2 regions of the Enterococcus sp. AZ177 genome follow, and region 1 is predicted to be linked to the other one. Evidence: a T-box and tRNA genes for the amino acid it is inferred to sense, from the RefSeq annotation. Region 1 holds a T-box; the other holds one or more tRNA genes.
What was found. A T-box is a leader RNA that pairs with one kind of tRNA and senses whether it is charged. The one in region 1 lies ahead of tyrS (tyrosine--tRNA ligase), so its partner is inferred to be a tRNA-Tyr.

Region 1 (16,196 bases):
CATTTTTAATAGAGAGTTTAAAAACAACACTTCTCTCTATTCTATTTTTTTATAGAAAAGCTGCGGCTATGGCAAAGCGAATTAATCGCTTTGCCACACCCACAGTGATCAACTGCTTTTCTTGTTTATTTATTCAGCGTAGATTGCCTCTAATTTTTCTTGTATGGCTTGTTTAATTTTTTCACCATACTCATCGAAAACATCTTTGTCATTCATATATGGAGACATTCCAGCGGCACGTAAAATCGTTACTTTATCTGCACGTTCCCATTCTGCTCGTGAAAATCCTAAGCTATTAACAAATTCAAACGGGCTGTGACCGTATTCTTCGATAGCAAAATCTGTATGTGAAGTGATGAATTCATTGTTATATAATCCACCTTTTGCATAAGATGCATAATCATAGAAATCATGATTTAATTTGTTCATTTTCACAAGGTCTGTATTGCCTTTTTCATTGAATACATAATCCACCATGTTAAAATCAGGTTTTGTTAACGCATGGATCTCGATTGTTTTGTCGCCAACTTTAAATTCTAAGCCATCGATAAAGTGATAGAAATGATAAGCTCCTTCAATACTTGCTCCCATTAATTTACCATAACCTGTTACGTTCAATGGTAATACTTTATGAGCAGTCCAAACGGCTGCAGCTGTTGCGCCCGCTTTAGAGCCTTCAAGAATATACGCACCTAATAACGCTGGAATATCTGCTCCTTTTTCAAATACATAAGTCGCAAAGTAAGAGATCACGTCACGCATACGGATATCTTTGATTACGACACCACCAGCTGAATACGGAATATAGCCCATTTTATGTGGATCAATCGTTACAGATTCAGCTTGTTCGATTGCTTTGAAAGAGTCATAAACTTCTCTTGTTAACCAATCATTTTTTTCTTGAAAGATGTTATGTTTAGCATATGTTTCTTCAATTTTATCCCATTCGATAAATTGATTATTTTCATCTAAGAAAATAGAGCGTCCATAACCGCCATATGCTGCATCAACATGTACATAGAAGTAGATGCCTTCTTTGGCTAATTTATCACGTAAAGCAATGATTTGATCAATACGGTCAACTTGCCCTTCTTCAGTTGAACCAACAACGCCAACGACACCAAGTGTTGGAATACCTTGAGCTGCTAAATTACGAATTTGTACTTCTAATTTGTCAATATCCATACGGTATTCGCTATTGACTTCACCCGCAATCACTTGATCTAATCCAATCCCAATAATGTCAGCGGCTTTTAACCATGAATAGTGTTTCGTTTGTGGTACGATCCATTTACCTAATTTATCCAAGTTTTTACCGCTACGAGCTGATTGCGCTTTGATTTCGTCAACGTTATCTTGGACTTGATCTAACATATCTAAGACTTCTGTTGTTGACATATTCAATAATTCCCAATCTGTTGTGCCTGCAACCATTTCTGGCACAACGGCTTTGATGGCAAATGGTAAAGATTTCATATTGCGGGCATACCATAGACCTTCTAAGTTTGCGATAGAACCATCTGCTGCGATATGACCCCAACCATTTTTGTACCCCATCAATGTAGCAAATTCCAACCCAACTTCTTCTTCCATTTGTGACGTTGCTGGTGATGATTCATACGCCACGTTATTGCCGTTCCAAAGCATTGCAGTTGTATAGGCAATAATGGATGGCATTAACGTTTCAGCGTTCATATGTCCCCAAAAACGCCCTGCTGAGTGCCATGGAAGTGATTCTGTACGTAAACGAGAAGACAGCACATTGAAGACACTTCTCATATTATCTGCTGTTTCTTGGAAACTTTTAGAACTTCTATCTTGGGGTGAGATAACAGGTAAATCTTGTGGCATATAGTTTTGTCTCCAGCCAACATGCTCATCGATCATTTTATTTAGCAGTTCTTTGAATAAATCAACGTTTTCACCTTTATCCCCGATAAATAATGCTTTTAAATTTGTATCATCAGTGTTGAAATCTTTCATGATATTTTCCTCCAATAGTTTCATAATTGATCATGCTAAAATATTTATTTTTAATTGTCGTCTCTTATTTATCCGTTTTTTTCCATTCTGGTTTCTTTCTCTTATAAATGATCAAGGCAATACCGACCATGATGACTGTTGCTGCTACTTGATAAATAACATAGGCTACGTGTCCACTTTGAGGAACGGAGGTTGGCGGAATCAAGCTGACTAGAATCGTGATAATAACACTCACAATTGCTAGAGTTGAAACAACCCACATCAAACCGTTTCCTTTACTGCCTAATCTAAATGGACGTTCAACTGTTGGCATGCTATAGCGCAATTTGATAGCTGAAAGTGAAATCAATAGATACACCACACAATAAAGGATCGTTGTTGTAATCGTGATGATCAAGAAAGCGGCACTAATATCCGGAACTACTACGTATAAAAAGGACACAAGTGAAATAACAATCGCTTGGATCATAACAAAAACAATTGGAATCCCTTTTGCATTCCGTTTTTGGAAGAATGGTGGTAAGTTTCCCTCTTCTGCAACTTTGATCATTGATTTACTTGGACCTAAGACCCAAGCGCTCAATTGAACTAAAACACCTACCAAGATCATCAGTGAAATAATATTATTGAAAATAGCTGGAATCCCAAGATCTTGTGTCATAATGACAAATGGTTGGGTAATATTGGCAAGTTCCATTTGTCCAGCTGGAACACTGTCAGCCACACTTAAACCAGCAGCTAAGTTGAAGACAACTAATAGTAAAACAGAAGCAATAACAGCGATTGGATAATTGCGTTTTGGATTATCAATATTATTCGCATGAACAGAAGAAATTTCCACTCCCGCAAAGATAAAGATGATTCCAGTCAAGGTTGGTAAGCTACCTAAATCACTAAAATCTGGTAATAACTTACTTGCTTCAAAATGACCTAAATAACTATTTTGATTGATTCCATGTTTTGCCATATACATCATGCCTAAAACAACTAACGCAACGAATGGAATATACACACCGATCACAGCGCCCCAGTCACCAGCAATTTTTACCATGTCAAATTTCAAATTAAGTAACGTAATGCCCCAATAAGAAATCAATATCATAATAAAAATAAATAAATTATTATGCCCTAAATCTGGACGGTCGATCACGTAACCTAGTAATACACCTACAGTTGAAGCGACCATCACCATTCCGAAAAACATTTGTACCCATAATAACCACGAAGTAACAAACCCCCATTTTTCACCAAACGCATTACGTACCCAGACTTGCGGCCCACCCTCTTCCGGCCAGCCAGTTGATAGCTCAGCTGAAATCAGCGCAATTGGTAAAGCAAAACAGCAAGCTGCGATCAACATATAAAATATTTGTGCCCAGCCGGTTGATGCTAATGTTGGAACACTACGAACCGTTCCAAAAAAGGCCATGGTAATTCCAATTAATCCAAATAATGATAATTTCTTATTCATGTTTCAATTTGACCTCCTGATTAAATTTATTTTTTGTTTCCCACATGTGAAATCACTCCCAAAGTATAGGTAGCTTTAGACTCCAAGTCAAAAAGAGCAGAATTAAAAAAATAGCCTGTTATTTAACATTTATATACTCTATACAGCGCGTCAACACTTCACCGCGCTAAAGCGATTGTGTGAAAAAAATAACATAAAATAGCTAATTGTAAAAAGCTCGTTCATAATTGTTAGAAATAGCACTTTCATCTCTAGTCATTCAAAAAACCTAGATTAAATCAACATCGACTTATATGAGAAATAACTCATTCAAAAATAATAATAGAAAAAAAGAAGGATTTGACAAGTTGGCTTATTTGTCGTAGAATTGCTACAAAATAACATATCAAACGTTAATAAAGCGAAGTAGCAAGAATGTTCCTATTTCAGAGAGTCAACATTTAGTGAGAGTTGACATATACATTTTTTGTGAATTACACTTTTAGTTTCCTACCGTAAGTAGGCGTCTATCTACGATACAGATTTGAGAGGTATATGATGACTCATATACAATTTGGGTGGTAACACGGCGAAGTTCGTCCCATAGGCTAATAGCCTATGGGACGTTTTTATTTTATTTAAGAGAGGAAGAAAAGACATGAAAAACATTATTGATGAATTAGAATGGCGTGGCGCCATCAACCAACAAACAGATAGCGAAGGTTTACGTGAATACGTTGAAACCGAAAGCATTTCACTATATTGCGGTGTGGACCCTACAGGAGATAGTATGCATATTGGGCATTTGATTCCTTTTATGATGCTAAAAAGATTCCAAGCATTTGGACACCATCCATTTATTTTGATCGGTGGCGCAACAGGCACGATCGGAGATCCAAGTGGACGTACGACAGAACGCCAATTACAAACAATGGAAACTGTTCAACACAATGTTGATTCTTTAACAAGACAGATGGAAAAATTATTTGCAGTGGATACAGACAACACATTAACGTTAGTCAACAACTACGATTGGACGCACAACCTTACTTTGCTGGATTTCTTGAGAGATTACGGTAAATTCTTCAATATCAACACAATGCTAGCGAAAGATATTGTTGCTAGCCGTTTAGAAACAGGGATTTCATTTACAGAGTTTACGTACCAAATTCTACAATCAATGGACTTTTTACATTTATTCCAAAATAATAATGTTCGCATGCAAATCGGTGGTGCAGATCAATGGGGCAACATTACCGCAGGCCTAGATTTGATTCGCAAAAAAGAAGGCGCTGATGCAAAAGCCTTTGGTTTAACCATTCCATTGATGTTAAAAGCAGATGGAACAAAATTCGGTAAAACAGCTGGTGGTGCTGTTTGGTTGGATCCAGAAAAAACAACGCCTTACGAGTTCTACCAATTCTGGGTAAACCAAGACGACCGTGACGTAATCAAATACTTGAAATTCTTTACCTTCTTAACAAAAGAAGAAATCGATGCCTTGGAAGTTAAAGTCCAAACAGAACCACATTTACGCCAAGCACAACGCGTATTAGCTGCAGAAATGACAAAATTTGTGCATAGTGAAAAAGATTTAGATGATGCTTTAGCAATTTCAGAGGCATTGTTCTCAGGAAATGTGAAAAATCTGACTTCAAAACAGATTGAAGAAGGCTTTAAAAATATGCCGACTGTTGAAACAGCGTCTCTTGGACAAAATCTTGTAGATTGGCTGATTGAATTGGGTATTGAACCTTCTAAGAGACAAGCTAGAGAAGACATTTCAAATGGGGCTATTTCAATTAATGGTGATCGAATTAAAGAATTGGATTTTGTGGTTACTTCTGAAAATAGCTTTGATGGAAAATTCATTATTGTGAGAAAAGGTAAAAAACAATACACTTTAGTTAAATTAATTTCTAACTAAAGAATAATGACGTTCGTTTAAATGAGATTAGGGCAGAAAAGCTAAACCCTTAATTTTATTTCTTGGGCTGGAATATGACTCTTAGAGTGATATACTAGCTCTTTTTTTGATTCATTCACTCAATTCACTGGACAAAATAAAAAAAAGTTTTATAATAAACAATGCTTGTTGGAAATCAAATAGTATAGGTGAGACATCTTTACAGTATGTTGTTATCCAGCTTTACATCCCTACTCAGCTTTTAAATTAGGAGGAACTTATGAAAATCGACAAGATACAAGACGGCCACGGTGATGAGTTTTTCCGCTCTCTATTAGCTTTAGAAACATTGGAAGATTGCTACCATTATTTTGATGACTTGATGACTTTAAAGGAACTAGATTCTATGATTCAGCGGTTTGAAGTCGCAAAGTTACTCTTACTGAATAAAACGTACAGTGATATCGCAGAAGCCACTGGTAGCAGCACTACAACGATTTCTAGAGTGAAACGAATTATAGATGAAGGAAATGGTGGATTGCTTGAAATGGTCCATAGAATCGATGAACAAGATGACAGAGAACGCCATCGCTAGAAAATATAGTATTCCCCCCCACTTATTAAACTGTATTATTCACTAAAAAGGGGGTGTATAACAAAAGAATCTATACTAATCTATAAAGGAACGTAACTAATGCTAATTATGAGGAGATTTAAATGAAAAAAACGATGTTTTCACTCTTAAACTATCTATTTCTGTTATCGATTCTATATACTTTTTACGGTGCTCTTAGAAGTTGTCTGTTAGATAGTTCAAACATTGGTGATAAAATTTGGAACGTGATGCTAATCCTGGTCTTTATTTGCAGCATCACGCTGTGTTCAAAAACTATCCGTTCGCATATACTAAAAAAAATAGCGAGATGTATAGATATTTTTAAAAAGAATAGAACTATAATTACTCAATTACTGTTTTGTTTAACTCTTGTTTTGCAGGTTATTATTCTATACTACATTCACGTGCCAATTGGTTGGGATGTAGATGCTATTCACGCTAGTGTAACAGAGTTGGTCAAAAGTTCACCTGATTCTATCGCAAGTATTTATTTATCAAAAAACCCAAATAATACTTTATTTTTCTTTTTAATGTATTTTATAAGTCAAATAGGCACTGTTTTTCATCAATCTCTAGGGTATTCTTGGCTGTATTGGCAACTAATAAATACAATTTTTATGGATATAGGCTTTATTTTTATTTTTTTAGCAGCGAAAAATCTATTCAATAAAAACATTGCCTACCTCTCCTTTTACTTAGCTTTTATTCCACTTGCTTTATCACCATGGCTCTTGGTAGTTTACACAGATACTATTATGTTGCTAGTTGTTAGCCTTATTTTTTGGGTATATTCACTCGTTGAAAAAAATCAAACTAAAACCTTAATTGCTATTTTAGGTATTTTAATTGCCATCTGTTACCTTTTAAAACCTTCTTCGATAGTTTTTCTAATTGCCTTTATTATGATTAAACTCTTGGTTTTATTGACTACTCCTGGAAAAATAAAGATAAAAAAATGTGGTCTGGTTATTTTACTCTTTTGTCTACCTTTTACTGGAACAATAAAACTTTTTCATATGTATGAAGACCATCAAAAACTTATTATTATTAATAAAGACCAAGCTAAACCTTGGCAACATTTTGTAATGATGGGACTAACTGGTTCAGGAGGATTCAGTGAAGAAGACACGCAAGCAATTATTTCCATCCCTACAAAAAAGGAAAAAATAAACTACGCCAATACCAAAATCGTAGAACGACTTAAAAATTATGGTTTTGCAGGTTATACTAAATTTCTAATGAAAAAACATTTCAACAATACTAGCAGAGGTGATTTTGGCTGGGGCATAGATGGTGGTCCTCAGATTTATCTACAATCAACTAATCCTATACAAACCTTTTTAAGAGATACTTATTATCAGCAAGGTGAAAAAGTTAAAACTGTCCGTTTTTTCATGCATTTCATGTGGATCATTACCTTGATTGGACTGTTATTGGTTACAAAAAAACAATATAACGATGATGAGTACGATACTTTGTTAGCCATCTTTAAATTAACTATTTTGGGCGCTTTTTTATATTTACTCTTATTTGAAGGTGGTAGGTCGAGGTATTTAATTCAGTACCTCCCCACCATTTATATATTATCCGCCAATGGTTTCTTTCTGCATTTTCAACAGACGAAAACAACAACATTAAATATGTAAAAAAACAAAAGACCGAGCCTGGCCAGCTCGGTCTTTCTTTGTGTGACAAATATGCTATTTAAATATGAATTGGCAAACCTAAAGCCAATTCAGAAGCATCCATAGTAATTTCCCCTAAAGATGGGTGTGGATGGATTGTTAATGCAATATCTTCAGCATTCATGCCAGATTCAACCGCTAATGATAATTCAGAAATCATATCACTTGCGCCAACTCCACCGATTTGTGCTCCGATAATGACATTGTCTTCGTTTGTTGTTACCAAACGTACGAATCCTTCAGTTTTACCTAAAGAAATAGCACGGCCGTTACCAGCGAATGGGAATTTGTAAGCTGTTGCTTCTAATCCCGCTTCTTTGGCTTCAGCGATTGTCATACCAACACTTGCTAATTCAGGATCAGTAAAGGCTACAGCAGGCATTGCTTTGTAGTCTACTTCTACTTTTTTACCAGAAATTGCTTCAGCGGCAATTTTTGCTTCGTAGCTTGCTTTATGAGCAAGAGCAGCGCCTGGTACGATATCCCCAATAGCGAAGATGTTTGATACGTTTGTTCTACCTTGTTTGTCCACTTGAACTAAACCACGTTCGCCAACTTCAACACCAGCTTGTTCTAAACCAAGATCATCTGTGTTTGGACGACGTCCAACTGTTACCATTACGTAGTCAGCAGTTACTGATTCTTCTTTGCCGTCTACTTCATATTTAACCGTTACGCTGTCGCCGTTGTCGATTGCTTCTTTAGCCATCGCTTTGGTTACAACTGTTACATTTTTCTTCTTGAAATCATCTGTAACTAATTTAACCATATCTTTTTCATATGTTGGTAAAATTGAAGGACTACCTTCTAAAATCGTTACTTCAGAACCAAGGTTCGCATATGCGCCACCTAATTCTGCACCGATAACACCGCCACCGATGATCACAAATTTCTTAGGCACTTCTTTCAAGTTCAAACCACCTGTAGAATCTAAGACACGGCCGCCAAATTTAAATCCTGGGATTTCGATTGGGCGAGAACCTGTCGCTACGATTGCATTATTGAATGAGTATGTTTGCGCTGAATCTGGATGAATCACACGTAATGTGTTTTCATCAACGAAAAACGCTTCTCCTTCAATAATTTCGATTTTATGTTTTTTAAGAAGGAAACCAACACCGCTTGTCAACGTATTAACAACTTTGTTGTCTTTCCATTCTTGTGTTTTTGTAAAGTCTAACTCAACCTCTTTAGCTGTTACACCAAACATAGTTGAATCTAATGATTCTTGATAGTGATGTCCAGCTGCGATCAATGCTTTAGAAGGAATACATCCAACGTTTAAACATACACCGCCGATAAACTCACGTTCAATGATCGCAACTTTTTGACCCATTTCAGCAGCACGAATCGCTGCAACGTATCCTCCAGGGCCTGAACCAATTACGACTGTATCTAATTCAATGGCGAAATCTCCTACTACCATGTGATAATCATCCTTCCATTAATAATAATTCTGGATCAGCTAATAAACGCTTGATGTTGTTCATTGCTTTTTGAGCAGTTGCACCATCAACGATACGGTGGTCAAAACTCATTGAAAGTTTCATAACACGTCCAACAACGATTTCACCATCTGCATTTACAACTGGTTGAGTAGCGATTGTACCAACACCTAAAATCGCAACTTCAGGGTAGTTGATAACTGGTGTGAACCAGCCGCCACCAACTGAACCGATATTACTGATTGTGATAGAACCATCACGCATATCCGCACCAGTTAATTTGCCTTCGATTGCTAGAGCTGCTTTTTCGTTGATTTCATCAGCGATCGCAAACATGCTCTTAGTATTCGCATTTTTAACGTTTGGTACATATAAACCATGATCAGTATCTGTTGCAATACCAATGTTATAGTAGTTTTTATAAACAATTTCTTGTGCTGCGTCATCAATTGATGCATTCAAGATTGGGAATTTTTGAACAGTTGCTGTCAATGCTTTCACAACGTAAGGTAAGAATGTTAATTTCGTGCCGTTAGCTGCTGCAACATCTTTGAATTTCTTACGGTGATCCCATAATTTAGACACTTCAACTTCATCATGTAACGTAACATGCGGAGCAGTATGTTTACTGTTCACCATTGCTTTCGCAATTGCTTTACGAGTTGGTGTCATTTTTTCGCGTGTTTCAGCTTCACCTAAGTCAGAAACAAATGGTTTAGCTGGTGCTTTTGGAGCAGCTGTTTCAGTTGTAGTTGTTGTTTGTGGAGCTGCTGCAGTTTGTTCAGCTTGTGCTGGTGCTGCTACTTGTCCGCCACCTGAAATAAAGCTTTCGATATCTGCTTTTGTAACACGTCCGCCTTTTCCGGTTGGTGCAACTTGTGTGATGTCTACATCTTTTTCACGAGCAAATTGACGTACTGATGGCATAGCCAACACACGTTTGTTTGGATCAGCCGCTGCTACAACACCTGTTGACGCTGCTGGAGCTGGTGCTGCTTGTTCTGTTTGAGCAGGCGCACTTGTTGCAGGAGCTGCTGAACTTGATGCAGAATTATGTCCTGGTGCATCGATTTCAATCAATACATCCCCAACGTTTGCTACTGTACCTTCTGGAACAACGATGTTTTTAACTGTCCCTGTAACTGGTGAAGGAATTTCTTCAACAGATTTGTCATTTTGAACTTCCAATAATGTATCATCCTCGTTGATTGTATCGCCTGATTTAACGAACCATTTTACGATTTCGCCTTCTGCAATACCCTCACCGATATCTGGTAATTTAAATTGGAACACACCGCCATTACTGTCTGTTGCAGGTGCTTCTGGAACAGCTGCTGGTTGAGCAGGCGTTTGTTCTTGAGCTGGAGCCGCTGGTGCTGCATCATTTTCAGGATGTCCAGGTGCATCGATTTCGATCAATACATCTCCAACATTTGCTACTGTGCCTTCTGGTACTACGATCGATTTAACTGTTCCTGTAACGGGAGATGGGATCTCTTCTACAGATTTATCGTTTTGAACTTCTAGTAATGTATCGTCTTCATTGATGGTGTCTCCTGCTTTAACGAACCATTTTACGATTTCGCCTTCTGCAATCCCTTCACCAATATCTGGTAATTTAAATTGATAAGCCATTTTTTTAAGCCTTCCCTTCCTTTATCGTATCTGTCTAACTAGTCATTTACTGAAAATAACAGCGCTAAATTTCCACGTGATAAGATATCACGTGAAAATCAAGGCATGTTTTTAAAATAAAATTTGTTTAGTTTCTAATTAAAATTCTGCGATTTCTCTAGCTTTCGCTTCGATATCTTTAGCATTTGGCAACCAAATGTTTTCTGCTTGTCCAAATGGGAAGATTGTATCTGGAGCAGATACACGGCCAATTGGCGCTTCTAATGATAATACTGCACGTTCAGAAATCTCAGAAACAACCATAGCACCAACGCCAGCTTGTTTTTGCGCTTCTTGAACTACGACTACGCGACCAGTTTTTTCAACTGATTTGATGATTGTTTCAACATCTAAAGGAGCGACAGTGCGCAAGTCAATGATTTCAACAGAAATATTGTCTTTTGCTAAGTTGTCAGCGGCTTTGATTGCTTCACGAACCATTGCACCGTAGGTAATAATAGAAATATCAGTACCCTCACGAGTCACAGCTGCTTTATCTAATGGTACTTCGTACGCTTCATCCGGCACTTCCTCACGGAATGAACGGTACAATTTCATGTGCTCTAGGTAAACAACAGGGTCATTGCTTCTGATTGCAGAAATCAATAGTCCTTTTGCATCATATGGATTTGATGGAATAACCACACGGATACCAGGAGATTGAGCAATCAATCCTTCTAAGTTATCAGAGTGAAGTTCTGGTGTATGCACACCACCACCAAATGGCGCACGAACAGTAATAGGCATATTACGAGTTCCACCCATACGGTAACGAGTACGAGCCATTTGACCTACGATTTCATCAAATACTTCAAATACAAATCCAAAGAATTGGATTTCTGGAACTGGACGGTATCCTTCTAAAGCTAAACCAAAAGCCAAACCACCGATTCCAGATTCTGCTAAAGGAGTATCGAAGACACGGTCTTCGCCAAATTTTTCTTGTAAGCCTTCAGTTGCACGGAAAACTCCGCCGTTTTTACCAACGTCTTCACCGAAGATCAGTACGTTTTCGTCTTTCTCTAATTCAAGAGCTAAGGCATCTGTAATTGCTTGGATCATTGTTTTTTGTGCCATGATTATTTCGACTCCTTCGCTTCGTAGAATGCAATTTGTTCTTTAATGTTTTGTGGTTGAACTTCAAACATATTTTTCAAGAAATCAGATACTTTTTGTTTTGGAACTTTATCTGCTTCTGCAATTGCTACTTTAATTTCTTCTTTAGTTTTTTCAATTACTTCGTTTTCTTTTTCTTCAGACCATAAGCCTTTGTCTTCAAGATATTTACGGAAACGAACTAATGGATCTTTTTGTACCCATTCGTCATCCATATCTTTTGAACGGTAACGAGTTGGATCATCACCTGATAATGTATGTGGACCATAACGGTAAGTTAATGTTTCGATCAATACAGGACCATTGCCATTTGCAGACCATTCACGTGCTTCTTTTGCAATTGCATAAACCGCTAATGGGTCCATTCCGTCAACGACGATTCCTGGGATTCCTGCAGCTACAGCTTTTTGTGCTAAAGTTTTAGCTGCTGTTTGTTTTTCACGAGGTGTTGAAATCGCAAAACCATTGTTTTGGATGATGAACACGCCGTTTGCATGATACGCTCCTGCAAAGTTGATTGCTTCATAGAAATCACCTTGTGAAGAACCGCCATCACCTGTATAAGTGAAGACAACGTTTTTCTTGCCTCGTTTTTTCATCCCTAAAGCAACTCCTGCTGCTTGGATGTATTGCGCACCAATAATGATTTGTGGTGGTAGAGCATTTAATTCTGGTGCGTAGTGGTTACCTGCTACGTGGCCACGAGACCATAAAAATGCTTCTGTTAATGGTAAGCCGTGTTGAACTAATTGAGGTACATCACGGTAACCTGGTAATAGGTAATCTTCTTTTTCCATCGCAAATTGACTTGCTAATTGGCTTGCTTCTTGTCCAGCTGTTGGTGCGAAGAAGCCTAGACGACCTTGACGGTTCAAAGCAGTTGAGCGTTGGTCTAACACACGCGACCAAACCATACGAGTCATTAATTCTACTAATTCGTCATCTGATAAATCTGGTACAGCGTCTTTGTTTACGATTTTCCCATCTTTATCTAAAATTTGAAATGTTGGGAAATCAGCGTCGACTTTTTCCATAAGTGCTTTAAAGTCAATAGGTTTTTGTTTCTTTGCCTTTGCCATTTTGTCACACAATCCTCTCTGTTACGTTTCTTTTTTTCGTAAAAGGTAAAACAGCGTTAAAAACTGTATTACTTTTTATCGACTACTCTTACAAATTATCACTAAACAGACAAAAGAGCAAGTAAAAAGTGAGCATTTCTTTAAATTTGATTAAAATACTTGAAACCTTTCGTATCAAAGGTTAGTGATTAAAATCACAAACAGGAAACCGTTTTACAAATGGCTTTCCTAATCATATCTTTTGACAACAGGCTGTTATAGTCATCCAGTTCATTGTTATGCTACAGAAAATTCACAAGTTAGACATTATTTACTGAAAAATGAACATACTTTTCCAAAACATAAGAAAAAGAACAAAGACAAAAATTGGTGTATTTTGTCTTTGTTCTTTAAAAAACGAATATTCATAATTTAAAAATAGTTTTTCTTCATTCTTTACGAATAACAACTTCAATCACAAAAAAAAATTTCGGCATTTGCACTTAAATAGTTTGTTGTAAATGAATGAATCAAAATCTTAATTTCGATAAAAACTGCTCTTTAAAAAAATGAACTTTGTCTTTTTTTGAATTAAATCCACTCTTTGGTCATATGAATATAAAGTCTTTTAGCAACTTCCACTGTAATTAAATATAGTACAATGATCAAAATGAACCAGCCCCAATAATTAGCTGGAAGTTTCACAAAGTCGAAAAACTCCCGAATTGGTGTTAAGACAATCAATAATCCTAAAACCACTGCTCCTAAGCTGGAAAGAATTACTGCAGTTGATGCGATACTTTGGATAAATGGTAACTTTCTTGTCCGGACCATTTGCACAACTAATGTTTGACTAACCAAGCCAACCACGAACCAACCTGTTTGGAACAAATGTTGGCTTCCGATTGTATTCGCACTAAAGACAAACCACATTACGAGGTAGGTCATGATATCAAAGATACTACTTACTGGACCAATACATAAGGTAAACTTCATCAAGCCATTCGTTTCCCAACGTACAGGTTTCAGTAGATCTTCTTCATCTACATTATCCCAAGGAATAGCTAATTGCGCGATATCATAGATTAGATTTTGAATCAGTAATTGAATCGAAAGCATTGGTAGAAATGGTAAAAAGGCACTTGCAATCAAAATTGAAAAAACATTTCCAAAGTTAGAACTGATCGTGATTTTAATATATTTCATCATATTACTAAAGACTTTTCGCCCTTCTATCACGCCATCTTCTAAAACGTTCAAACTTTTTTCCAACAGAATGATTGAACTAGCATCTTTCGTAATATCAGCTGCTGTATCAACTGAAATTCCTACATCTGCTTTACGAAGTGCTGGTGCATCATTGATTCCATCTCCCATGAAACCGACTGTATGACCATTCCCTTGCAGTGTTTCAATAATTCGAGACTTTTGCATCGGATTTAATTTGGCAAATAAATTGGTTTTTTCGACTTCGTCTTTCATTTGTTCATCCGACATATTATCGATATCAGAGCCAAGTACAACATGAGACACTTCAATTCCTACATCCCTACAAACCTTTTTAGCAACAATATCATTATCACCGGTTAAAACTTTTACATTGACGCCATGTTCGTGTAAGGATTTGATTGCAGTGATCGCTGATTTTTTGGCTGGATCTAAAAATCCCATAAAACCGATCAGCGTCATTCCTTGCTCATCTTCAACACTATAAATGGCTTCACTATGCACATCTTTTTTAACAGCAACTGCTAAAGCGCGCATACCTTGTTCATTCATACGAATATTGACTTCACGCATTCTTTTTTGTAATTCAGGTGTTAACGGTACGATCTCTCCATTGATTTCAGCATGTGTACAAACTGCTTCCATCTCTTCTACTGCCCCTTTAGTGATCATAAATTGATGACCATCTGCATTGACCACCACCGTTAAACGACGACGAGAAAAATCAAACGGAATTTCATCAAGTTTTGTCACGGAATGATATGGACTGTGATTTTTATTTTCCTCATAAAAGTTGATCACAGCGACGTCCATCAAGTTTTTCCAACCAGTTTGGTAGTGAGAATTTAGATAAGCCATATCTAGAACTTGATTATTAAGTTCGCCTAGTGGATCTAAGTGTTGAACCAAAACAACTTTGTCTTCTGTAATCGTACCGGTCTTGTCGGTGCAAAGAATATCCATACTACCTAAATTTTGAATAGAAGGTAATTCTTTCACAATGACTTTATGTTTGGATAAACTTAATGCCCCTTTTGCTAGGTTACTCGTTACGATCATTGGCAACATTTCAGGCGTTAATCCAACAGCAACTGCAATTGCGAAGAAAAACGCTTCGCCCCATTCACCTTTTGTAATGCCATTGATCAAAAAAACGATTGGAAACAGAATCATCACCATTCTTAGTAAAAATTTACTCACCTTTGTCAAACCAATATCAAAAGAAGTCTTTCCACGTTGTGTCGTAGCATTTTTAGCAATATCACCAAAAAAAGTATTTTGTCCAGTCTTTAAGATAATCGCTTTTCCTTGTCCACTCAATACGTCAGTTCCCATAAAAATCAAGTCCTGCATATCTAAGGCGGAAACAGATTCTGAATTTTTATCAATACCTGCATCCACAAATTTTTCTACTGGCATTGACTCCCCTGTTAGAGAAGATTGATTAATAAATAAATCCTTTGTCCAAATCAACACAGCATCTGCTGGGATCATATCACCCGTCGCAAGCGTTACAAGATCCCCAGGTACAACTTCGTCCATTGGAATTTCTTTCGTTTGACCAGCACGTGTTACAGCAGTCGTATTTTCGATAAGTTCTTTTAGATTCAAACTCGCTTTTTGGGAACGATATTCTTGAATAAAGGCAATAATAACACTAGCTAAAATCATGATTCCCATCACAAGTGCTGCTTCAAAATCTTTTGTTGCAGCTGAAACGACCATCAATAAAGCTAAAACATAAACAAATGGATCTTTAAATGCTTCTAAAAACATGATAATTGCTGGAGTTGGCTTCTGTGCGGATACTTCATTTGGTCCATATTCTTCCAAACGATTCTTTGCATCTTCTTCAGATAACCCATTTTCTGATGTCCGTAGTTCCATCATCAATTCACGTTCAGAAAGCATTGCTAATTTTCTTAATTCTTGGTCTTTTGTTGTTTTCTTTGTATCTACTATTTTTTTATTCATCATTTTCTTTTCCTCCTTTGCTTCATCTGTTTGAAGGGAAAGAAAAAATCATTTCATTTCCA
Region 2 (16,196 bases), 690 kb from region 1:
AGATAAACAAAATCAGGAACTAACGGTTCAAAACCAGTATGAATACTCTTTTGACCTGTCGCACTCATGGCACCGTATGTGCGACCATGAAATGAATTTATAAAAGTAATGATTTTACTTTTTCCAGTTGCTTTACGGGCTAATTTGATGGCTGCTTCATTCGCTTCTGCGCCACTATTACAAAAGTAGCTAACATATTCTTTTCCATTTGCTAACTTCTTAGCTACTTCTTCCTGTAGCTGATTCTCATATAAATTTGGTGTATGCCATAGTAGCTTGGTTTGCTCGACTAATACTTGATTTAGTTTAGGATCATTATACCCTAAATTCGCAACGCCAATACCACTAGTAAAATCAAGATAATTTTTTCCAGATTGATCAGTCAGCCTATTTTTATCCCCTTTGATCAACGCCAACTCTTTTCTTTTGTAGTTTGGAAATAAATGGCTCATGCAACGACCTCCTTGGACTTGATAATAGTTCCAGCATGTTGAATTTGATTTGTGATATGAACTTCTTTAACGCCACCTTTAATTGCCGTTAGTGCACTTTCTAATTTTGGGAGCATTCCGCCTTTGATGATTTTAGCTGTTTTAAGGGTAGCAATTTCGTTGGTAAAAAGTTCTTTTAGCCACTGGTTTTCTTTTTTCACACCTGGGACATCTGTTAATAAATACAATTTTTCAGCTTGTAGTTCTTCCGCTACTTTACAGGCTACATGATCTGCATTGATATTTAACCATTCGCCTTTTTTTGTCAATCCTAAAGGCGCAATGATTGGAATATGCTTGGTTGCAAGTAGATGCTCTAATAATTCCGTTTCTATTTGTTCAACTTTCCCAACTGATCCCAATGTATTTTTATCCAAGAATGTACCTGTAATAATTTGACCACAAGAAGCATTCAATCCAACGACCGAAAAGCCTTCTTGTTGAAAGTGACTGGTAATCGTCGGTTGTACCTGACCTATCAACACCATTTGGGTAATTTTCAATGTCTCTTCCGTTGTTACCCGCAGACCATCTTGCATCACTACTGGCACATTTAAGCGTTGCATCATATCGGAGATATAATGCCCACCGCCGTGAATGATCACAACTTTATTTCCATCTTTTTGCCATTGATCGACTTGCTCAAAAAATGATTTTGTTAAATTATCACTGGCTACTCCACCCATCTTGATAACAATGACTTTTTTCATAATTGCCGCTCCCCCTATTTTTTTAACCTTCATTTTATTTAGTACTCAATTTTTATGGATAAATCGGTAACAACTCTAGACCGCATTGCTCATCAAATCCTGCGTAAATATTTAAATTTTGGATTGCTTGTCCAGCTGCACCTTTCCCTAAATTATCAATCACTGTTACAATCGTGATCATGTTCATTTTGGGATTATAGGCAAGCCCAATATCACAATAATTCGAGCCAATTACTTGTTTAAGTACAGGATAATGACCGACCTCTTGAATCCGTATAAACGGCTTTTTTTCGAAATGTGTTTGATATATCTGAACTAACTTCTCGTCAGAAATCGGTTCTTTCAATTTAGCGTATGCCGTTAAGAAAATACCTCTAGTTACTGGAATCAACGAAGTTGAAAATTGAATTGCCGAAAGAGCTGGTGCCCATTTTTTTAACTGTTGGACAATTTCTGGAATGTGTTGATGGCGATTCATTTTATACAGAGACATATTGTCATGTGTTTCAGAAAAATGAGTTGTTTGAGATAGCCCTTTCCCTGCGCCTGAAACACCAGATTTGGCATCTATAACGATAGAATCCAAAATCAACCTATTCTCTTTTAATAATGGAGCCAAAGATAATTCTGCCGCCGTAGCATAACATCCAGGATTAGCGATCCATTTTGCTTGTGGCTTTTCTCGATATTCAGCCAAACCGTAATCAAATTTTTGGATACTCTCGATTGATGCTGCGCCAGCTCCATACCAAGTGTTATATTCCCCAACTTCTTTTAACCGAAAATCTCCTGATAAATCAATCACAGGAAAATCAGCTTCGATAAAAGGGATCGCTATCTCTTTTGATATCCCTGAAGGAGTTGCTAAAAACACTAACTCACTTTTTCTCATAATGTCATCTGGATCAATTTTTTCTAATGGTAAAGAAATAAGTTGTTTCAAATGAGGGATGATTTCCTCTAAAGTTTTTTTATTTACTGAATGACTATGGATAGAACTTACTTCAACAAACGGATGTTGCTTAAGATATCGTAAAAGCTCTAACCCACTATACCCTGTCACACCAATAATTGAGACCTTCACTTGCTTCACATCTTTTCTTTTATTTTTATCCAACAAGTACTGTTTTTCATATTATATGGGTTCCTGATAAACAAGTCAATGGTTTTTTATTAAATTATTGAATAAAATTAAATAATTATGCACAAAAATGACGATGTATTCATTTTTTGTTGAATAAAAAAGTCTGGAAAGTAGCTTTTTCAGCTTTTCTCCAGACTTTAAAAAACCTTTTTGGCCTTCTTTTGTAGCATTATACAGAAAGATAAATCGCAATTGTTCCATCTGCTTTGTAGTGTTCTGCATCTGACAAATACGTACGCCTTTTTTCTAACGCTTCGTCTTTCCAAATCTTCTGCCAGGCTTCTCCTACCCCCTTTGGACTGGACTCTTTTACAGGTATTGCCACGTACTGACCCGTAAAGATAATCGAACTTTCAGGAAAATTAGCTCTCTCACTTCCTATCAATAAATCATAATCTCCTTCGAAATTGCTTTCATAGTTTGAATAAACAGCAAAAAATTCTCCTTCTAACTGCATCTCTGGAACCTTATTCCATAAAGTAATGATTTCGTCTAAACGATGATTATTGGTGCGGATTTTCTTGCCTTTGATTATTTTTTCTGCTAATTGAATCGTCATTTCTTTCACTCCTCTACATTTGTAAAATGAGCGTAACACAAAAATGCTGACAACTGTCTGTCAACATTTCATTCAACTTTTAAAATTTCTATGCTGATCACAGATAGTACTGTACTGTGATAATGCCAATTAAAATAAGAATTCCTGGCAAATAATTGGATACTCTGATTTTACAGATACCAGTGATATTTAAACCAATTGCAAAAATCATCAAGCCACCAATCGCACTTATTTCCCCCATCAACAAATCCAGTAGCTCTTTTGGAATATACCGCATCAAAACACTGGCAGATACAGCAATCACCCCTTGATAAAGAAAAACAGGCACTGCAGAAAAAAGAACACCCACACCTAATGTAGCAGTCAGCATAATCGACATAAAACCGTCCATTACAGCTTTTGTAAACAATGTTTGATGGTTATTTGCGACACCACTTTCAATTGCCCCAATAATCCCCATCGAGCCAATTAGGAAAATGAGCGATGCAGTCACAAACCCCTCGGCAAAATTGCTACCGGGTTTTGCATAGCGTTTTTCTAGCTTCAAACCAAAATCGTTCATCTTATCCTCAATCCCTATCGCTTCACCCAACATTGCACCCAAACACAAGCTGATGATGATCACGATGAAAGAAGAAGTCTTAAAAGCCATTTGAATACCTAATACTAAAACCCCTAGACCAATCCCTTTCGTTACAGTATCTTTCATTTGTTCCGAAATATTACGTAAAACAGCACCAAGTATACTTCCAAAAACTATCGCTATCCCATTGACTAAAGATCCTAATAAAATCATTTTCTTTCATCCCAATCATTCTTTATTTCTACACATTTATTATTATACGATAAGAAAGGGAAAAGTGATATTATACTATCTAACTATTCTTACAATAGCGAGGCTTTTTTGTATTTGTGCAATCTGCTTGATAGAGAAGGATCTTTTTATCGTTCCATGCTATTTTTTCTAAGCAGAATCAACTATACTAATCATATAGAAGTGAATAGAACATAAAAGTGAGGAAAATAAATGGCAACGATAGACATAGAGAAAGTCTTAGAAACGTGTTTGCTAGCTGGGAAAATCATGCTAGAAAGTGATGCTGAAATGTATCGTGTAGAAGATACAATGAGCCGAATTGCTTTAGCATCAGGAGATTATCGCCTTGTTAGCTACGTCACCCAAACAGGCCTTTTCGTTGGGTTAGATGGCACATCAACCATTCGAATGGTCCAAATTTTAAATCGGTCGATCAATTTAGAGAAAGTATCTAGAATCAATCAACTTTCCAGAGAGTATGTTACTGGGCTTTATACGCTGGATGAACTTTTAGAACAACTAAAATGCTTAGAACAAGAACGAAAGTTTTTTCCTTTGTGGATAAGATTTGTTAGTGCGGCCGTTGTCAGTGGAACGATCATGATTTTATTTGGCGGCGTCTGGAATGACTTGCCTTTGACTTGCTTGATTGGAGGTTTTGGTTATATGCTTTATTACTCCAGCTTAAAAGTTTTGCGCATCAAATTTCTTTCTGAATTTTTAGCTGCTTTCTTTATCGGCTGTGCGGCTCTTTTTAGCAGTAAAATCGGGTTAGGTATCAATCAGGATATGATTATTATCGGTTGTGTCATGCCACTTGTTCCTGGAGTACAAATGACAAATGCCCTGCGTGACTTGCTTGCTGGCCATTATCTTTCAGGCGTTTCGAGAGGGACAGAGGCAATGATGACGGCTTCTATGATTGGTTTTGCGATTGCTTTCGTTTTTCAATTATTTTATTAAGCATCATCGTCATATAATGTTAAGAATTTGGAGGATCTTAAATGACCACTTTACTGGTTCAGTTTTCATTTAGTTTTTTAGCTTCGGCTGCTTATGCTATTATCACGAATGTACCTAGACGTTCTTTGATTGCTTGTGGTCTATCTGGGGCATCAGGTTGGATGTTTTATTGGTTTTCCACTCAACTAGGTGCTAATGCTGCTTTAGGCTCTTTATTGGGTGCCTTAAGTGTTGCTGCCGTTAGCTTTATTTGTTCACGAAAACTAAAATTGCCTGTTACTATTTTTAATATCCCAGGCATGGTTCCTTTAGTTCCCGGAGGACTTGCTTATCAGGCCGTAAGGAATTTAGTTATTGGAAACTACGAAACGGCTGTTTATTCTAGTGTGCAAGCAATCATGATTGCAGGTGCAATTGCTTTAGGATTAGTTTTATCTGAGGTATTGAATCATAATATTCGCAACTTTAGAGAAAAACGTGAAATAGTCAGTTTGATCAGAAAAAAAGAAGAAAAGAAACAGTAGTATCAACTAGGAGGAATCAAAAATGATCAAAAAAATCGACACACTAACAGCTATTGAATTAGAAAATATATTAAAAATTTGGTTAACTGCTAATTGTGATGCACACCCTTTTATTCCAGAAGCATACTGGCAAGGTAATCTTGCGTTCGTAAGAGAACAACTGCCTCAAGCTGATCTTTATGTTTATTGTGAAAACAATGAAATTATTGCGTTTCTAGGGATGAATGCACATTATATTGCTGGAATTTTCGTGAAAAATGGCTATCGTAGTAGAGGCATCGGACAGAAGCTACTAAACGAAGCGAAACATGCTCACGATACGTTAAGCCTTTCCGTCTATGCCAAAAATCAGAATGCTGTGACATTTTATGAAAAACAAGGATTTAAACAACTGAATCAGCAAATAGACGAGCATAATGAGTTGGAGTATCAGCTTGTGTGGAAAAAATAAAGGCTCTATACTTTCTGATGTTGGTGAACAATCACCGACATCTTTTTTAATGCAAAATACTAGAAAAGACACCCTGATATCCTTTAGAATTAAGTCGACGAAAACCAATCAAAAGGGGAAATCAAGATGTCCTATACAAATCTTATCAAAAATACCTTAGATATTCTAGACTTAAACATTACTTTTAATGAAAACTCTTTAAAAAAAGAACGCATCAAAGGACGGATCTGCCAGGTATTTTCGGGTACACTGGACTATTTAGCCCACTCCTGTCCTCATTGTGGTGCCAAAGAAGACGGATCGATTATTCGTTGGAGCTTTACAACCTGTCAGATTTTAGTGAATGATGTTTCTGAATACCAAACATACTTACGGTTGAAGAAACGCCGTTTCTTCTGTCATTCTTGTGAAAGAACCTTTGTCGCTGAAACAAATCTTATCGAAAAGTGTTGTTCGATCTCGAAAAAAGTGAAGCTCTCAATTGCCGATCGTTTAAGAAACACCACATCTATGAGCGAAATTGCCCGTCAAAAGAAGGTCTCCGTTTCTTCTGTTTATCGCGTATTGAAACAATTTTACGAACCAAAAAAAATCAATCGGCTCACCTTGCCAGAAGTCCTTTGTTTTGATGAATTCAAATCAGTGAAACAAGTCGCTGCTTCTATGAGCTTTATCATGATGGATGGGCAAACAAAACAGTTAATGGATGTCGTTGAAAATCGACAACTTCCTTTTTTAGAACGCTATTTCTCACGATTTTCTTTGGCAGTTCGTGAAGGTGTAAAGTACATTGTTTGCGATATGTATACGCCTTATTTTTCTTTAATTAAGAAACTATTTCCCATGGCTCAGATTGTTCTTGACCGCTTTCATATTGTGCAACACATTGGGCGAACGTTCTTAAAACACCGCATTCAGCGAATGAATACTTTTCTCCATCAAGGACCTGTAGAAACAAAAAAATACCGTCACTTGAAGAAATACTGGAAACTGCTTCAAAAGAATCAATCGAAGCTTAATTTTGAAAAACGCCAATGGCGTCCTTCCTTCCGTACCTATTTAACAGAAACAGAACTTGTGGATCGATTACTTGCCTATGATGAAGAATTGAAAGCTGGCTATACCTGTTATCAGGAGTTTCTCTATGCCATACAAACAAGAGATTACACACGGTTTCACGCGCTATTAGAACAAGATTATTCTAGGTTTCCAGCTTATTATCAAACAACAATTACTACCTTTAAAAAAGTTCAAACGGGCATTAAAAATGCGTTGAATTTGCCTTATTCCAACGGACCATTAGAATGCTTGAATAACCATATAAAAGTATTAAAGAGAAACGCCTATGACTTCCGTAACTTCTATAATTTTAAATTGAGAATTACTTTATGCTTTGGCACTGTTCTTTTTCAATCAAATAGAAAAACCTAGAGGAATTTCCCTCTAGGCTTCATTAGTGATTTAATTCTTTGGATTTCTTCACCAACATTAGTTGACAAAGAGCCAAAAAAGCACCAACGAATCGCTATAAATGTTGGTGCTACTAGTATACCGGCGGCCGGGGTCGAACCGGCACGCCCTCGCGGGCACTGGATTTTGAGTCCAGCGCGTCTGCCAATTCCGCCACGCCGGCATTAAATGATTTGCAAGGCGGTAACCGGATTTGAACCGGTGATGAAGGTTTTGCAGACCTCTGCCTTACCACTTGGCTATACCGCCATATTACAATTTACAGATTCTCTAAAAGAGAAAACTGGGGTAGCTGGATTCGAACCAACGCATGACAGGATCAAAACCTGTTGCCTTACCGCTTGGCTATACCCCAATAATAAAATTTAAAGCTAAGGGCGACTGATGGGAATCGAACCCACGCGTGGCGGAACCACAATCCGCTGTGTTAACCACTTCACCACAATCGCCATAATATACATAATATAAAATTTAGAGCAAGGGCGACTGATGGGGATCGAACCCACGCATGGCGGAACCACAATCCGCTGTGTTAACCACTTCACCACAATCGCCATAATATATTAACAGGGATAGTAGGAATCGAACCCACAATGACGGTTTTGGAGACCGTAGTTATACCGTTTAACTATATCCCTACTATGTAATGGAGGAAAGTGGATTCGAACCACTGAACCCTAAGGAACGGATTTACAGTCCGTCGCGTTTAGCCACTTCGCTATTCCTCCAAATGGCGCAAGACAGAATCGAACTGCCGACACACGGAGCTTCAATCCGTTGCTCTACCAACTGAGCTACTGCGCCAAAACTATAATACTAACGGTCTGGACGGGACTCGAACCCGCGACCTCCTGCGTGACAGGCAGGCATTCTAACCAGCTGAACTACCAAACCGTAATTTAATGGAGGTTGACGGGATCGAACCGCCGACCCCCTGCTTGTAAGGCAGGTGCTCTCCCAGCTGAGCTAAACCTCCAATAAATATAAATGACCCGTACGGGAATCGAACCCGTGATACCGCCGTGAAAGGGCGGTGTCTTAACCGCTTGACCAACGGGCCAATAAAACTTAATACGGAGAGTAAGGGATTCGAACCCTTGAGACAGCGTTAACCGTCTACATGATTTCCAATCATGCTCCTTCGGCCACTCGGACAACTCTCCAAAGTTAAAAAGAAGCAAACATTACTCATAAGTCCTGTATTAAGGAACTCCGGCAGTAGGACTCGAACCTACGACATCATGATTAACAGTCATGCGCTACTACCAACTGAGCTATGCCGGAATAATTAGCGTGGCGACGTCCTACTCTCACAAAGGGAAACCCTTCACTACAATCGGCGCTAAGAAGCTTAACTTCTGTGTTCGGCATGGGAACAGGTGTATCCTTCTCGCTATCGCCACCACACTGGGTGTTGTTGCTATTTAGTTGAGTGATTATTCACTCAAAACTGGATTGAAGTAGTAATCAAACATTCCGAAACTCTTTTTTATTTCGTTTCTTTGGTTAAGTCCTCGACCGATTAGTATTGGTCCGCTCCGTACATCACTGCACTTCCACTTCCAACCTATCTACCTGATCATCTCTCAGGGGTCTTACTTTCTTAAAGAAATGGGAAATCTCATCTTGAGGTGGGCTTCACACTTAGATGCTTTCAGCGTTTATCCCTTCCCTACATAGCTACCCAGCAATGCCCTTGGCAGAACAACTGGTACACCAGCGGTAAGTCCATCCCGGTCCTCTCGTACTAAGGACAGCTCCTCTCAAATTTCCAACGCCCGCGACGGATAGGGACCGAACTGTCTCACGACGTTCTGAACCCAGCTCGCGTGCCGCTTTAATGGGCGAACAGCCCAACCCTTGGGACCGACTACAGCCCCAGGATGCGACGAGCCGACATCGAGGTGCCAAACCTCCCCGTCGATGTGGACTCTTGGGGGAGATAAGCCTGTTATCCCCAGGGTAGCTTTTATCCGTTGAGCGATGGCCCTTCCATGCGGAACCACCGGATCACTAAGCCCGACTTTCGTCCCTGCTCGACTTGTAAGTCTCGCAGTCAAGCTCCCTTCTGCCTTTACACTCTGCGAATGATTTCCAACCATTCTGAGGGAACCTTTGGGCGCCTCCGTTACTCTTTAGGAGGCGACCGCCCCAGTCAAACTGCCCACCTGACACTGTCTCCCACCACGATAAGTGGTGCGGGTTAGAGGGTTCATAACACAAGGGTAGTATCCCACCAGCGCCTCCACCGAAACTAGCGTTCCGGGTTCATCGGCTCCTACCTATCCTGTACATGTGGTACAAACACTCAATATCAAGCTACAGTAAAGCTCCATGGGGTCTTTCCGTCCTGTCGCGGGTAACCTGCATCTTCACAGGTACTAAAATTTCACCGAGTCTCTCGTTGAGACAGTGCCCAAATCGTTACGCCTTTCGTGCGGGTCGGAACTTACCCGACAAGGAATTTCGCTACCTTAGGACCGTTATAGTTACGGCCGCCGTTTACTGGGGCTTCAATTCTGAGCTTCGCCGAAGCTAACCCATCCTCTTAACCTTCCAGCACCGGGCAGGCGTCAGCCCCTATACTTCATCTTTCGATTTTGCAGAGACCTGTGTTTTTGATAAACAGTCGCTTGGGCCTATTCACTGCGGCTGACCGAAGTCAGCACCCCTTCTCCCGAAGTTACGGGGTCATTTTGCCGAGTTCCTTAACGAGAGTTCGCTCGCTCACCTTAGGATACTCTCCTCGACTACCTGTGTCGGTTTACGGTACGGGCAGTTGTTTTCTCACTAGAAGCTTTTCTTGACAGTGTGACATCAGGAACTTCGGTACTATTATTTCCCTCCCCATCACAGCTTGTCCGTATAGAGTAAAGCATTTGACTCTACTCAAGACTTACTGCTTGGACATGCACTTCCAGTCGCATGCATTCCTTAGCCTCCTGCGTCCCTCCATTGCTCAAACAAAAACAACTGGTACAGGAATATCAACCTGTTGTCCATCGCCTACGCCTATCGGCCTCGGCTTAGGTCCCGACTAACCCTGGGCGGACGAGCCTTCCCCAGGAAACCTTAGTCATACGGTGGACGGGATTCTCACCCGTCTTTCGCTACTCATACCGGCATTCTCACTTCTAAGCGCTCCAGCCGTCCTCACGATCGACCTTCAACGCCCTTAGAACGCTCTCCTACCATTACACCAGAGGTGTAATCCACAGCTTCGGTAATATGTTTAGCCCCGGTACATTTTCGGCGCAGGGTCACTCGACTAGTGAGCTATTACGCACTCTTTAAATGGTGGCTGCTTCTGAGCCAACATCCTAGTTGTCTGTGCAACCCCACATCCTTTTCCACTTAACATATATTTTGGGACCTTAGCTGGTGGTCTGGGCTGTTTCCCTTTCGACTACGGATCTTATCACTCGCAGTCTGACTCCCGGATATAAATGAATGGCATTCGGAGTTTATCTGAATTCGGTAACCCGAGATGGGCCCCTAGTCCAAACAGTGCTCTACCTCCATCATTCTTAATTCCGAGGCTAGCCCTAAAGCTATTTCGGAGAGAACCAGCTATCTCCAAGTTCGTTTGGAATTTCTCCGCTACCCACAGCTCATCCCCGCACTTTTCAACGTACGTGGGTTCGGTCCTCCAGTGCGTTTTACCACACCTTCAACCTGGCCATGGGTAGATCACATGGTTTCGGGTCTACGACTACATACTCATTCGCCCTATTCAGACTCGCTTTCGCTACGGCTCCGGCTCTTCACCTTAACCTCGCATGCAATCGTAACTCGCCGGTTCATTCTACAAAAGGCACGCCATCACCCATTAACGGGCTTTGACTTGTTGTAGGCACACGGTTTCAGGATCTATTTCACTCCCCTTCCGGGGTGCTTTTCACCTTTCCCTCACGGTACTGGTTCACTATCGGTCATTAGGGAGTATTTAGCCTTGCGGGATGGTCCCCGCGGATTCCGACGGAATTTCTCGTGTTCCGCCGTACTCAGGATACTCCTAGGTGTTGCCAACATTTCGTCTACGGGGCTATTACCCACTTTGGCGAACCTTTCCAGGTTCTTCGACTATCTTGACAGACTACCACATCGGAGTCCTACAACCCCAACAAGCAAGCTTGTTGGTTTGGGCTCTTCCCGTTTCGCTCGCCGCTACTCAGGGAATCGAATTTTCTTTCTCTTCCTGCAGGTACTTAGATGTTTCAGTTCTCTGCGTCTACCTCTAACCAGCTATGTATTCACTGGAAAGTAACATCCTATAAAAGATGCTGGGTTTCCCCATTCGGAAATCTCTGGATCATAGCTCACTTACAGCTCCCCAAAGCATATCGGTGTTAGTCCCGTCCTTCATCGGCTCCTAATGCCAAGGCATCCACCGTGCGCCCTTATTCACTTAACCTGATGACCTTGCGGTCAATTGTTTGGTTCGTTTCTCTAGCGATAGAGGCGTCACCAATAAAATAAGCTTCGAACTATTTTACTTAAAAAACTCATTCAACGCGGTGTTCTCGGTTTGTTTTGATTACTTTTTTACTTCAATATCCAGTTTTCAATGAACAATATTAGTAACCTAGTGGTTACTAATGGAGCCTAGCGGGATCGAACCGCTGACCTCCTGCGTGCAAAGCAGGCGCTCTCCCATCTGAGCTAAGGCCCCATGGCGCTATTAACTTGAGAGTAAACCTCTCAAAACTGAACAAAGTATCGACGAATGTGTAAGTTTCCGTAATATTCCTTAGAAAGGAGGTGATCCAGCCGCACCTTCCGATACGGCTACCTTGTTACGACTTCACCCCAATCATCTATCCCACCTTAGGCGGCTGGCTCCACAAGGGTTACCTCACCGACTTCGGGTGTTACAAACTTTCGTGGTGTGACGGGCGGTGTGTACAAGGCCCGGGAACGTATTCACCGCGGCGTGCTGATCCGCGATTACTAGCGATTCCGGCTTCATGTAGGCGAGTTGCAGCCTACAATCCGAACTGAGAGAAGCTTTAAGAGATTTGCATGACCTCGCGGCCTAGCGACTCGTTGTACTTCCCATTGTAGCACGTGTGTAGCCCAGGTCATAAGGGGCATGATGATTTGACGTCATCCCCACCTTCCTCCGGTTTGTCACCGGCAGTCTCGCTAGAGTGCCCAACTGAATGATGGCAACTAACAATAAGGGTTGCGCTCGTTGCGGGACTTAACCCAACATCTCACGACACGAGCTGACGACAACCATGCACCACCTGTCACTTTGTCCCCGAAGGGAAAGCTCTATCTCTAGAGTGGTCAAAGGATGTCAAGACCTGGTAAGGTTCTTCGCGTTGCTTCGAATTAAACCACATGCTCCACCGCTTGTGCGGGCCCCCGTCAATTCCTTTGAGTTTCAACCTTGCGGTCGTACTCCCCAGGCGGAGTGCTTAATGCGTTAGCTGCAGCACTGAAGGGCGGAAACCCTCCAACACTTAGCACTCATCGTTTACGGCGTGGACTACCAGGGTATCTAATCCTGTTTGCTCCCCACGCTTTCGAGCCTCAGCGTCAGTTACAGACCAGAGAGTCGCCTTCGCCACTGGTGTTCCTCCATATATCTACGCATTTCACCGCTACACATGGAATTCCACTCTCCTCTTCTGCACTCAAGTCTCCCAGTTTCCAATGACCCTCCCCGGTTGAGCCGGGGGCTTTCACATCAGACTTAAGAAACCGCCTGCGCTCGCTTTACGCCCAATAAATCCGGACAACGCTTGCCACCTACGTATTACCGCGGCTGCTGGCACGTAGTTAGCCGTGGCTTTCTGGTTAGATACCGTCAAGGTAAGAGCAGTTACTCTCCTACTTGTTCTTCTCTAACAACAGAGTTTTACGATCCGAAAACCTTCTTCACTCACGCGGCGTTGCTCGGTCAGACTTTCGTCCATTGCCGAAGATTCCCTACTGCTGCCTCCCGTAGGAGTCTGGGCCGTGTCTCAGTCCCAGTGTGGCCGATCACCCTCTCAGGTCGGCTATACATCATGGCCTTGGTGAGCCGTTACCTCACCAACTAGCTAATGCACCGCGGGTCCATCCATCAGTGACACCCGAAAGCGTCTTTCAAATCAACACCATGCGGTGTCGATTATTATGCGGTATTAGCACCTGTTTCCAAGTGTTATCCCCCTCTGATGGGTAGGTTACCCACGTGTTACTCACCCGTCCGCCACTCCTCTTTTCAAATGAGTGCAAGCACTCGGTAGAAAAGAAGCGTTCGACTTGCATGTATTAGGCACGCCGCCAGCGTTCGTCCTGAGCCAGGATCAAACTCTCATAATAAAAGTTGAACACAATCCGAAGATTGTTAAGCTCATTTGTTTGCTAGCATATTGCTTCGCTTTGTTAAAAATTGTTGTTTGTTTTTACCGTTGTAAAAACAAACTACACGTTTGGTTCGTCTTACTTTGTTCAGTTTTCAAAGGTCTACTGTGTTACCTCGCAGCAACTTTTATATCATATCAAATCTTCGATTCGATGTCAACACTTTTTTTAAAAAGTTTCAAAGTTTTTTCTGCTCAATGTTATCGAATGTTTCGTGACAACTTCATTAGTTTACCAGGTTGTTTGTTATTTGTCAACAACTTTCTTCCTGATTTTTCAAGTTTTTTTGTCGTTTTGACTTAACAACTTTGTTATTCTATCATGATTATATTCTTTTCGTCAAGCAGAAAAAAAATTATTTTTTCGCTTTAACTCAAGCAATGAGTTATCATCAGAACATTAATAAATATAACAATACTTATTGTAAAATGCAACTAGAAAATGTCTATTTTACATTCTTTTTTTTCTTAGCGAACAAACAGCCTATAGTTCGCTTGAGTATTCGCTTTTCCTGTAACATTTTTTTATTATAAATGATCTATTATTCGTCAAAATAAAAATAAAAGAGTAAGAGTTTAGCCTCCTACTCTTTTATTTACGATTGGAATATAGATTCTAAATATCGTTCCTTGGTGAACAACACTTTCCGCATCTATTCTTCCTTTGTAATTTTCTACAAGTTGCTTAGCAATTGATAATCCTAATCCATTTCCGCCTTTATTGCGTGCTCTTGCTTTATCCACTCGGTAAAAACGGTTGAAAATTTTCTCTAAATCTTCTTCTGGAATTCCTTCACCAAAATCTTGAATCGCAATTTCGAATTCATTTAATGTTTTTGAGATTGAAATGTGAACTTCTTTACGAGATGTTGAATACTTTACAGCGTTATCCAAAATGATGATTAGAAGCTGTTCAAAGTGATTCCGATAAATACCTAAGGTCACTTCGTGTAATAAGTCATCATCTAAAGTAATAACAAAATCTGGGTATAAAATTTTAAAATTGTTAAAGACCTGGTACACCACTTGTTTAGCATTTGATGTATGATTTGAATATTGAACGTCTACCTGCTCAGCACGCGATAGATCTAACATTTCTTGTACTAAACTCTTCATCCTTACAATCTCTTGTAGACTAGCTTCCAAAGATTCATCCAATATTTCTGGATCCTCTTTCCCCCAGCGATTCAACAGATTCAAATGACCTTCGATAATTGCAACAGGTGTACGTAACTCATGAGAAACATCTTCAACGAATTGTTCTTGTTGTTCAATGTATCGTCTCATGCGGTCTAACATCTCATTAAAGATCTCCGCAAGGTCTGCCAATTCATCATTAGAATGAATATCCGGCATATGAATATCCGACTGTGGATCTTTTCTAATCGTGTCCATTGTATCTCGTAAAACTTTCAAGGGTTTTAAGAAATAGGAAGACAAAATAAAACCAAGTATACTACTTAATATGAATGAAATGATCTCTAAAACGACTAACGTCAATAATAAACGGTTTCTAATATCATAAAAAGAAGACAACTCATAAAAAGCCTGAATGAACCCGATCTGTTCTCTATTCTCTTTTGAATAGACAGGTTGAATAATCAAAAAACCCGTTCTATCATCTAAGGTTTTGATTTCAGGCTCTAGTTTCTGTTTTTTTTGCAACTGACTTTGAACTTTTTGAGTCTCAAATACTAATGTGCCATTTGTATCGTAAACAGACAAAAACAATGCTGGTTGTCCCAATTCAGAAAGCATTGTGTCCATTTCCATCAATGACCCCTCTACAGAGACTTTTTTGCTATCTAACTCATTTTCATCTACGGTAGGTGTTTTTAGTTTCTCGTAAACATCCGATATAGTTAAATTCCCATCTGAATTGGCTAAACGATTGCCTACTTCTGAAATCGTCCTTTCTACATTTTCACGTTCCTTTTCAACGATAAGCTTAACAGAAGATTTATAAGTGATCACTGCAAATATAGTAAATACAACAAATATGAAGAAAGAACTTGCAGAAGCCCACTTGATTGTCAAAGAAGGCCCCTTCAGTTCTTTTTTTGTTGCTTTTTTTATTATTTTCACGAGCGCATCACATAACCTGTTCCACGAACAGTTTGAATGTAACTCTCCTCGCCTGGAACATCAATTTTATTACGTAGATAACGGATATAAACATCTACCACATTGGTTTCAACTTCTGTTTCATAACCCCAAACTTTATTTAATAAGACATCACGGGCTAATACGACATTGACATTCTCCATCAAAGTTAATAATAATTCATATTCACGTTTCGTTAATTCAATCATTTCCGAATTACGGCGAACAACGCGATTTTCTTTTTCGATTGTTAAATCACGATACGTAATCGTTGTTTGTTTTGCTACATTTTTGTCACCTTCGATATCGATTCGGCGAAGCAAGGCACGTAAACGTGCTAGCAACTCTTCTATAGCAAATGGTTTTACAATATAATCATCCGCCCCATGATCTAAACCAGATACTCGATCAATAACAGAATCTCTTGCCGTCATCATGATAATTGGTGTATTTTTGACTTGGCGTACACGGCGACAAACTTCAAGCCCATTCAATTCAGGCAACATCAAATCTAAAAGGATAGCATCCCAATCATTATTCAAAGCCGCTTCTAAACCAGTACGTCCATTGTAGTGAACCTCCGTAGTGTAACCTTCATGTTTCAGCTC

Region 2: it encodes a tRNA-Tyr, which carries the amino acid that the T-box ahead of tyrS (tyrosine--tRNA ligase) is inferred to sense. The anticodon was not compared.

Annotation. Positions count from the first base shown of each region.
Region 1 is NZ_CP172944.1:2,010,533-2,026,728, forward strand. It holds gene tdc (tyrosine decarboxylase) at 130-1,983, opposite strand; gene tyrP (tyrosine-tyramine antiporter) at 2,048-3,454, opposite strand; T-box leader at 3,838-4,040, shown strand; gene tyrS (tyrosine--tRNA ligase) at 4,092-5,360, shown strand; gene IGJ34_RS09900 (YerC/YecD family TrpR-related protein) at 5,620-5,934, shown strand; gene IGJ34_RS09905 (glycosyltransferase family 39 protein) at 6,057-7,601, shown strand; gene lpdA (dihydrolipoyl dehydrogenase) at 7,660-9,066, opposite strand; gene IGJ34_RS09915 (dihydrolipoyllysine-residue acetyltransferase) at 9,074-10,720, opposite strand; gene IGJ34_RS09920 (alpha-ketoacid dehydrogenase subunit beta) at 10,859-11,836, opposite strand; gene pdhA (pyruvate dehydrogenase (acetyl-transferring) E1 component subunit alpha) at 11,839-12,954, opposite strand; partial or broken gene mgtA (magnesium-translocating P-type ATPase) at 13,525-16,149, opposite strand.
Region 2 is NZ_CP172944.1:1,322,024-1,338,219, reverse strand. It holds gene IGJ34_RS06570 (acetylornithine transaminase) at 1-452, opposite strand, end outside; gene argB (acetylglutamate kinase) at 449-1,201, opposite strand; gene argC (N-acetyl-gamma-glutamyl-phosphate reductase) at 1,254-2,285, opposite strand; gene IGJ34_RS06555 (GyrI-like domain-containing protein) at 2,515-2,904, opposite strand; gene IGJ34_RS06550 (DUF554 domain-containing protein) at 3,002-3,700, opposite strand; gene IGJ34_RS06545 (threonine/serine exporter family protein) at 3,932-4,684, shown strand; gene IGJ34_RS06540 (threonine/serine exporter family protein) at 4,726-5,208, shown strand; gene IGJ34_RS06535 (GNAT family N-acetyltransferase) at 5,231-5,659, shown strand; gene IGJ34_RS06530 (ISL3 family transposase) at 5,786-7,090, shown strand; tRNA gene IGJ34_RS06525 (tRNA-Leu) at 7,209-7,292, opposite strand; tRNA gene IGJ34_RS06520 (tRNA-Cys) at 7,308-7,378, opposite strand; tRNA gene IGJ34_RS06515 (tRNA-Gln) at 7,413-7,484, opposite strand; tRNA gene IGJ34_RS06510 (tRNA-His) at 7,506-7,578, opposite strand; tRNA gene IGJ34_RS06505 (tRNA-His) at 7,611-7,683, opposite strand; tRNA gene IGJ34_RS06500 (tRNA-Trp) at 7,697-7,767, opposite strand; tRNA gene IGJ34_RS06495 (tRNA-Tyr) at 7,777-7,857, opposite strand; tRNA gene IGJ34_RS06490 (tRNA-Phe) at 7,861-7,933, opposite strand; tRNA gene IGJ34_RS06485 (tRNA-Asp) at 7,950-8,023, opposite strand; tRNA gene IGJ34_RS06480 (tRNA-Val) at 8,033-8,105, opposite strand; tRNA gene IGJ34_RS06475 (tRNA-Glu) at 8,118-8,189, opposite strand; tRNA gene IGJ34_RS06470 (tRNA-Ser) at 8,204-8,292, opposite strand; tRNA gene IGJ34_RS06465 (tRNA-Asn) at 8,340-8,413, opposite strand; rRNA gene rrf (5S ribosomal RNA) at 8,421-8,536, opposite strand; rRNA gene IGJ34_RS06455 (23S ribosomal RNA) at 8,632-11,543, opposite strand; tRNA gene IGJ34_RS06450 (tRNA-Ala) at 11,729-11,801, opposite strand; rRNA gene IGJ34_RS06445 (16S ribosomal RNA) at 11,884-13,444, opposite strand; gene IGJ34_RS06440 (HAMP domain-containing sensor histidine kinase) at 14,062-15,561, opposite strand; gene IGJ34_RS06435 (response regulator transcription factor) at 15,567-16,196, opposite strand, start outside.